Regions from separate parts of the Longibacter sp. genome, predicted to be linked through region 1. Evidence: predicted binding sites of a transcription regulator. Region 1 holds the regulator's gene; the other holds the start of a gene.

Region 1 (4,425 bases):
GAACTGGCCGAACACGGACTGCGAGACCTGACGAATTTCGCCGGTGCCGTCGCACTTCGGACACATGATGTAATTCTCGCCGTCCATGCCGCCTTCCGCACCGGTGCCGTCACACGTTTCACACCCGACGAACTTTCGAACCTTGATGTTCTTTTCGACACCCTCGGCGATTTCTTCAAGGGTCAACGGGAGCGTAATCCGCAGGTCGCTGCCCGGCCGACCACGCGTGCGTCGCGAACGCTGACCGAAGCCGCCGCGTCCCCCAAAAATGTCATTGAAGGCGCTGAAGATGTCGCTGATATCCTGGAAGCCGCCCGCTCCCCCATTCTGACCGAGCCCCGCATGGCCATACCGGTCGTAGCGCTGCCGCTTCTGCTGGTCGGACAACACGTCATACGCCTCGGCCGCCTGCTTGAACTTTTGCTCGGCCTCGGGATCATCCGGGTTCCGATCCGGATGATACTGCATGGCTTTCTTGCGATACGCCTTTTTGATCTCCTTCTCGGAGGCATCCTGATTGACTCCGAGAATGTCGTAGTAATCTTCCGGCATGAGGACGTGTGAAATTCGGAAAACAGGCCGCCGCCTCGCGACAAGGCCGACGGCATCAGCGAAAGGAGTGATTCAGAGGGGTGATTCGGAAGCGGGACCCTCGCGGCCTACGGCTCGCCAAAGATCCTGCCACAAGGCGCGGGCACCATCGTACGGGCCGCTCAGTGTCAAACCATCCCGGAGCGGGCCTACGCCGCGACGATCACCCGGCTATGGCGGATGACGCGCTCGCCCATCCGGTATCCGGCCTGGACTTCATTCAGCACGGTGCCGGGCTCGACATCTTCCGGAGCCGGTTGCTGCATCATGGCTTCGTGCAGCGACTCATCGAACGGCTCGCCCTCCGCATCGATGCGCTCAACACCAAGGTTCTCCAGCTCGTCGATGAATTTGCGGTAGACCATATCGACGCCGCCGCGGAGCGACTCGTACGCCGTTTCCGCATCCTGCTTTTCACGCAACTCTTCGGCAGCATCCATCGAACGACCCATGTCGTCGAGCACGCCCAGCATCGCCTTCACGACATCCACCTGTCCGGCCGAGTACCGACGCGTGTTTTCTCGCTCCATGCGCCGGCGGAAGTTCTCAAGTTCGGCCGCCTTGCGCAGATACTTTTCGTTGATCTCGTCCCGCTCTTTCTGGACGGACGCGAGCTCGTCTCGAAGGTCGTCAATCCGCCCGGCGGCTTCGGCGCTCAGATCGTCGTCGACGTCAGCCTCCTTCTCATCCGGGGGAGCGGACGCATGCGCCTGCGTTCCGGCGTCGGCGGTCGAGCCGGAGGCCGACGCCTCAGGCGATTCCTGGCTCGATTCGGCCGAGGCATCCGCTTGCTGTTGTCGTGTTTCGGTCGATTCGGATGTACTCACAGGTACCTACGACGAACTGGTTCGGAAAAAATACGAGCGTGATGGATGGCCACGCGCTCACCCCGTGTAAACGGGAGAATGTAGACGGGCGAATACTGTTGCGGCGGCACTCGTTCTCGGACGGATCACCCGCCCAAAGGTTCGCCCGAGTACGCTGCAACGATCATTCCGGCGATAGAAGGGCCCGGTTCATCGAATCCTCCTCTCATCGGATACATTACGCGTCGGATGGATCGCCGGACGCATCCGCCGCGTCTGCGGACATGGACTCGCCGTCCCGGTCTTCCTCCCCAGAGGGTCGGTTCACGACGGACGCCATGCTTTCAACCAGCGCTACCGCCCGCCCGTAATCCATGCGCGTCGGTCCGATCACACCGAGCACGCCGACCGTGCCGCCGAAGCTGTACGGGGAGGTGACAATGGAGTAGGAATTCATATCCTCCAGTCCCTCGCTGCCGATCTGAATGGCGGCCTGTCCGATCGCTTCGGGATCAACGTCAAAGACCGTTTCGAGCCATTCGACGACGCGGTCCTCGTCCTCGATGACTTCAATGAAACGACGAACGTCGTCGGGTTCCTGAAACTCCGGCTGCGTGAGGATATTCTGCGTCCCTCCGAGACGCAACCGGGCCTCCTTGGGCTCGCTGAAGATCGGGGCTGACCGGTCCATGATAAACTGCACGACGCCGGTCGGATCGTTGATGTCCCGTACCCGCTCTTCGTGCGTTTCGCGGATCTCTTTGAGCGTCAGTCCCGCGAGCCGTTCGTTGAGAATGGACACCACGCGGCTGAGCTCCGAACGGCGCAGGTCCGACTCAAAGCCCAGAACGATCGTTTTGACCAGCCCCCCACTCACGCTCAGGACGAACATCAGCCGCTGGCCTGTGAGCGGCACGATATCAAGCTGCTCGAGTGTGCCGCTGGACAGGTTCGGCTTCAGCGCGACGCCGAGCAGGTTGGTCAACTGGCTCAGGAGCCGGGTGCTCTCCCGGAGAAGCTCATCGGTGTCGGTAACGAGCGATGCAAGCTGTAGCGTCAGTGCGCGGCGCTCCGATGGCGTTAGTGCGGGCGTGTCCATCAGATTGTCCACGAAGGTCCGGTACCCGAGCTTGGTCGGCACGCGGCCGGCGGACGTGTACGGATGCCCAAGGTAGCCCATGTCCTCGAGGTCCGCCATTGTGTTGCGGATGGACGCGGGGCTGAGACCGATGTCGAAGTGCTTCGAAAGGGAGCGAGAGCCAACCGGGCCGGCCGTATCAACGAATTGCTGCACGACTAGACCGAGGATGTCGCGCTCCCGTTCAGTCAACTCGGGACGGTCGTCGAAAGATGTTGATGCTGTATCGCGAGAGGCGTTCGATTTGCTCACGATCGCTCACAGGTTGTGACTGGCTCTGCGAACTACGATCGAGGGCCGACCGCGGACGTTGCCGTCTCACACTCGACCCTCGTCGTGGTATGTACTTAAACTTTTTCCCGTAGTTTCGGCCGCATCCGGGCCGGGAAGGCTTCCCACACGCCTTTCAAAACATCACCTGCGTGTAGGGCGGGTGCCCCTTCTCCCCTCGGGTTGCGTATGTGCGTTCTGCTCCGTCTTCACTCGTCCACCGAATCATTGCCGTCCCGTTCGCGGGTCGGCGCCTCCGACGCACGTCCATTCTCCAGTCGCCGAACACCGGCCCGCCGCGCCACACGCGGCTCCTCATCCGTGCCTCGAAGGCGGCCGGACCTGGATGTGTTGCCAGTCCGATCGCTGCGCCGCTCGCCCGAATGTTCGCGTTCTACGGTTGTCGACCGATCGCGTCGGGGCCGCACATCCTCCCGTCGCCACGTCGACCGACGCGCCCGCCGCTGCTCGTCACGCGACCCAGACCACGTGTGTCGCCCATCGGACCGATCGTCACCGGCAGGGCCGACACGGCCGTCGAAACGCCACACGTCGTGAGCGCCACGCGACCCGTACAAGCCGCTGAACCCGATCACACCGGGCGAGGACCACCGATCGTAGCGTTGCTCCTGCCCGAGATGACCCGGAAGAAGCGGGACTTGCACAATACCATGGTGTCGCCTCCCGTGGAGGAAACGGCTACGACGAACCGAGTATACCCGACCCTCGCGCAATCGCACGACCCCCACTGCCCGTACGCGCGGTCTCGAGGACCGGCGGCGCGCATCCAGAGCCAGGACCTCGAACCCCTGGCCGGGTTTGCCGACCAGCATGAGACGACGGTCTAACTCGGGTGACCGGCCGCGCCGGACCCGGGCTCGTACACGCTGGAGCGAGCGCGGAAGGCGGTCGACGGTGCCGATATGGCGCCCACGCCGATAGACATCGATTCCCTCCACCACAACGTCGACTCTTGCCCGGAACCGCGATGCTGAACGAGTGATGTATCGATAGCGTGTTCGGACCTCGAACGAACGGCGCCGGAAGTGCCGGTGTGACTGCGCGTCGATCACCTGGCGGTATTCGAACCGGGGCGTGATACGGGCACGATGCCATTGACGCCACGGCCAGCGCCCCGTCGGCGGCAATCCCACTGCAGGGAGTGTACCTGACCGACGGTAACGGCGGCATTTGCCGAAGCGGCGTGCACATGAGCGGGAGCGCTCATCAATAGCGACACTACCAATCCCAGCAGGAGACCCGCTGCAGACGGAGCGGTCACAACCGGTGTGGACGAATGGCGCGAAGATAGGCGATGGAAACTCGGCAGGGTGCGCATGGCCAGTCGGTGCATGGGGGCGAGGAATCGGGTGTGCGGGCACGGGCTTGGAAACCGTTGCGCCCGGTACCACACTGTACCGGTTCTGGAATCATGCCATTCGGCGGTTCGCTGAAGGACGCCGAATAAATCCGGCCTGAAGCCCGTACGTGGCCCTCAAAGCGAACCGACGTCGCGATGTCGGCCCCGAACCGTCTTCCAGCCGATACAACCAAGTGTCCTCTCAAATAGACACTTTCTCGCCCCACCCCGATCCCGTCGGGATGCGCCGGAGCAGCGAT
Region 2 (4,425 bases), on a different contig from region 1:
AACGGGAAGACCCCGTCCGGCGCGTTCCCTACGGAACGAGCGGCCGGGCCGGGGATGGCACGTGCAACAGAGAGGAGTCCCGCCGATGACTGCGTCTTCGGACGTAGCACAGGTAAGGGGTGAAAGGGTGCGGTAAGAGCGCACCGGCGCGACCGGGTGACCGTCGCGGCCAGGCAAACCCCACGGGGTGCAAGACCCAGTAGCACCGCATGCGTCCCGGGCATCGTCCCGGCGCAATATGGCGGCCCGCCGAAGACGCGGTGCGGGTAGGTTGCTCGAGACGATCGGCGACGATCGTCCCAGATAGATGATGATCCCCGCTGATGGGTCCGCGGCAGACCGACGGCGGGACAGAATTCGGCTTACAGGTTCGCACGCGCCGCACACTTTTTGCCGGTCTCCCGAGGATCGGCTGTCTCGAAGAAGCAGCCTCCAGCGATGGGGGCTGCTTTTGTGTTGTGGGTCGTGCGTTGTGGGTCGTGCGGCAGGGTCATGGCGTCAGTGGATGCCATACACGAAAAACGCCACGCCTCCCACGGATGGGAAGCGTGGCGTTGAATGTCACGGCGTGATGCGTGACGGTCGGAGCTCGAGATCAACTCGAGCGGCCGAGGGATGGGTGCGGTTTACATCATGCCACCCATTCCGCCCATGCCACCCATTCCGGCAGGCATTCCGCCGCCGGCGGGGGCACCGCCGCCGCCGCCACCATTGTCGTCTTCGTCTTCCTTCGTGACAATGACGGACTCGGTGGTGAGCATCAGTGCAGCCACGGACGCCGCATTCTCAAGCGCGGAACGCGTGACCTTCGTCGGATCGATTACGCCCTCATCCATCAGCCGGCCGTACTTCTCTGTACGGGCGTTGTAGCCGAAGTCACCGTCTTCGCTGAGCACCTTCTGGACCACGATGGATCCTTCGGCGCCTGCGTTCTCCGCAATCTGGCGGAGCGGCGCTTCAACAGCCTTCTTGATGATGCCGACGCCAATCTCCTGGTCTTCATTCTCAACGTCGAGACCATCCAGAACGTGGAGGGCACGGAGATAGGCAACGCCGCCTCCCGGCAGGATGCCTTCTTCCACTGCCGCACGCGTGGCGTGGAGCGCATCTTCGACGCGAGCCTTCTTCTCCTTCATCTCCGGCTCGGTCGCTGCACCAACCTTCAGCACGGCAACACCGCCCGAAAGCTTGGCCAGACGCTCCTGCAACTTCTCACGGTCGTAGTCCGACGTGGAGGAGCTAATCTGCTGTTTGATCTGGTTGACACGGGCGTTGATCTGCTCTTCCTGCCCGGCGCCATCAACAACCGTCGTGCTGTCCTTGTCGATCGTGATGCGGTTGGCCTGGCCGAGCATGTCGAGCGTGGCGCTCTCCAGCTTGTAGCCTTTCTCTTCCGAGATGACCGTACCGCCGGACAGAACAGCGATGTCTTCCAGCATGGCTTTGCGCCGATCGCCGAAGCCGGGTGCCTTCACGGCCGCCACCTTCAGCGTGCCCCGAAGCTTGTTCACGACGAGCGTCGCGAGCGCTTCGTTCTCAACGTTCTCCGCGATGATAAGCAGCGGCTGACCCGTCTGGCTGACCTTCTCGAGAATCGGCAGCAGGTCTTGCATCTTACTGACCTTGCCGTCGATCACGAGTACATACGCATCTTCGAGTACCGCCTCCATGTTCTCGGAGTCGGTCACGAAGTACGGCGAGAGGTAGCCGCGGTCGAACTGCATGCCTTCCACGACGTCAAGGTACGTCTCAATGCCGCGGGCTTCTTCCACGGTGATGACGCCGTCCTTTCCAACACGATCGAACGCATCGGCAATCAGTCGGCCGATCTCGTCGTCGTTGTTGGCGGAAATCGTTGCGACCTGCGAGATGCGATCTTTGCCTTCCACCTCGTTGCTCTGCGCGCGGAGGTCAGCAACAATGGCGCGAACCCCTGCGTCAATGCCGCGCTTCAGATCCATCGGATTCGCACCCGACGTGACGCTCTTGAGGCCGCGGTTGATGATGGCTTGCGCCAGCACCGTCGCTGTCGTCGTTCCGTCACCGGCAACGTCAGAGGTCTTGGAGGCAACCTCCTTGACCATCTGGGCGCCGACGTTCTGCATTTTATTCTTCAGCTCGATCTCCTTCGCGACCGTGACACCATCTTTCGTGATGGTCGGCGCGCCGAAGGATTTCTCGAGGACGACGTTCCGTCCCTTCGGCCCGAGCGTCACCTTGACGGCACGTGCCAGCGTGTCAACACCCTCCTTGAGGGCATTGCGCGCTTCTTCTTCGAACTTGATGTCCTTGCTCATAAATCAGTGGTGGTTCGATTCGATTGTATCGCTGAATTCGAGCCCTGCCCCTCCGTGGGCAAGACTGGTCCAACTCAGTTTGACTGAAGGAGCTGCCGGATCGGCCGACTTATCCTTCGATCACGCCGAAGATGTCGCTTTCGCGCATGATCAAGAATTCTCCGCCGTCGAGCGACACCTCGGTGCCGGCGTACTTGCCGTAGAGAACTTCGTCGCCTTCCGACACGGTCATATCGACCTTGGTGCCGTTCTCAACGCGACCCGGCCCAATCGCGACAACGGTGCCTTTCTGCGGCTTCTCCTGAGCGGAGTCAGGGATGTAAAGACCGCTTTCCGTTTTTTCGTCCGCCTCGAGTGGCTGGACGACCACGCGGTCACCAAGTGGTTTGATGCTCGCCATGATACCCTCCTTGATTAGTGAGCAGTGAGTGCAAGTGGAACTTCATTTTTCTCTGTTAGCACTCTCCAGTGGCGAGTGCTAATAAATCTAAGAAGCTGTACATTAGCGCCATCACGCTGTTCCTTTCTGCGGCGCTCGACCGGGTGAAGATTAGTTAACCGAAAGAGAACGTCGGGAGAGCTACGACGTAGGCCGTCTTGCATCGCCATCCGCCCGGCCATCTCAGACTTTTTATGTCCTCCTCTCCGCCGTTCCTGTCGTGGCAGGGCCGCATGTGGCGTCTTTGGCTCGGCTCTGTTGCCGGCGCGGCCCTTCTGGTCGGCCTTGCCGTAATGCCACCGTGGCTGCCACCGTGGGCCCGATGGCTATTAATGGAGGCGTTCGCGCCGCTCTGCCACCAGCTCCCGGCCCGCTCCCCAACGATCGACGGCACCCACATCGCCGTCTGTGACCGTTGCATCGGGATCTATGCAGGGCTACTCAGCGGCGTCGTTCTGGCTGCGGTCCTTCGCGCCGCAGCACGACCGGTCTGCAGGCAGTGGCTGGATACATCCTCGCTTACCTGGGATCGGTTGCTCTCCACACTACGATATGCCCTTGCCGGCGCGCTCATCCCACTCGCCCTCGACTGGATCGGGCCGTTCATCGGGGCATGGACACCATTTCACGGCTGGCAAAACTCGCCGGTGAGCCGCGTCGGTACTGGCGCCCTCCTCGGCGTAGTCGCGGGTCTGTTTCTTGTCGTGGCGATTGCCTCGGGGGTGTCGCGAGGACGGACATCGACAGTGCCGCCGGACGCCGGTCAGGCCAACGACAACGGCACCTCTGCCTCTGCCTAGCGGCACCGCGAATTTCGGCCGATCCGGCCGCTCTCCTGCCAGACCATTGTACGGACGGAGAAAACGTCGTTTCAATTCTGCCGTCCCGTAACTACCTTTTCGCGCACGTTCAGATGTAAAGTCCGGCCATCATATTCGCGAACGAGTTCGCGACGCCGTTCGCACCTTCGCCGGGTTTGCCCTTTCACCCTCTGTGCGATCATTCACCTAACACGATTATGTCGACCAAGCAAACGTCCATCATCATCGGTGGACTCGTCGGCGGAGTGCTGAGCACCTCGCCGATCAGTGTCATCAATTGCCTGTGCTGCCTCGGCGTCATTCTGGGTGCCATGGCGGGCATATGGTATTATACCAACCAGGAGCAGATCACAGCCGAGACGGCCGATGCTGCGGTGATGGGGGCCGGGATGGGCGTCCTCGCCGCCGTGTTCAGCGCCGCCTTCACCTATCTTCTCGGCTCGATCGGACTGGTCCCGACCAGCGAAGACCAGCTGCAGAATGCCATGCAGCAGGAAGGAATGACGGAGGAAGGGCGTCAGATGCTTCGCAACATCCAGGAGTACATGTCGAGTGTGGGTGGCATGATTCTGATTACGGGCGTCAGCGCCTTCATCTATGCGATTTTCGGCGCAATTGGCGGTGCAATCGGGGCCGCGCTATTCAAGAGAGGCGAGGGCACCCTGCAGTAGCTGCACACCGGAGCGATGCAGCGCCCGGATTGGCGGATCCTCGACGAGGCCAGTCACGTCGTGGGCCGTACGCCCCCCCTGTAATCCTTAATCTTCGATTCCCAATTCCCAATCCGAAACCCAATCAGTCGAATAGCGACGGGGCATCCTGGCGCCGGTCCAGCTCTTCGATCAGCTTACGATTGGCGCGGGGAAAT

What was found. The regulator HrcA, encoded in region 1, represses chaperone genes, less so after heat shock. The targets are predictions, from matches to a motif close to TNTTAGCACTCNCNNNNNGNGAGTGCTAANA.
Region 2: groES (co-chaperone GroES) is a predicted target of HrcA. The motif match lies at 2,751-2,781, and genes of this name have one in related genera.

What each region holds. Positions count from the first base shown of each region.
Region 1 covers NZ_DAXETW010000090.1:11,859-16,283, forward strand. The annotation lists gene dnaJ (molecular chaperone DnaJ) at 1-552, opposite strand, end outside; gene ACFCU0_RS09820 (nucleotide exchange factor GrpE) at 741-1,418, opposite strand; gene hrcA (heat-inducible transcriptional repressor HrcA) at 1,636-2,787, opposite strand; gene ACFCU0_RS09830 (hypothetical protein) at 3,297-3,653, shown strand.
Region 2 covers NZ_DAXETW010000068.1:13,881-18,305, reverse strand. The annotation lists RNA gene rnpB (RNase P RNA component class A) at 1-381, shown strand, start outside; gene groL (chaperonin GroEL) at 627-2,297, opposite strand; gene groES (co-chaperone GroES) at 2,407-2,697, opposite strand; gene ACFCU0_RS07520 (DUF2085 domain-containing protein) at 2,931-3,536, shown strand; gene ACFCU0_RS07515 (hypothetical protein) at 3,755-4,228, shown strand; gene mutY (A/G-specific adenine glycosylase) at 4,353-4,425, opposite strand, start outside.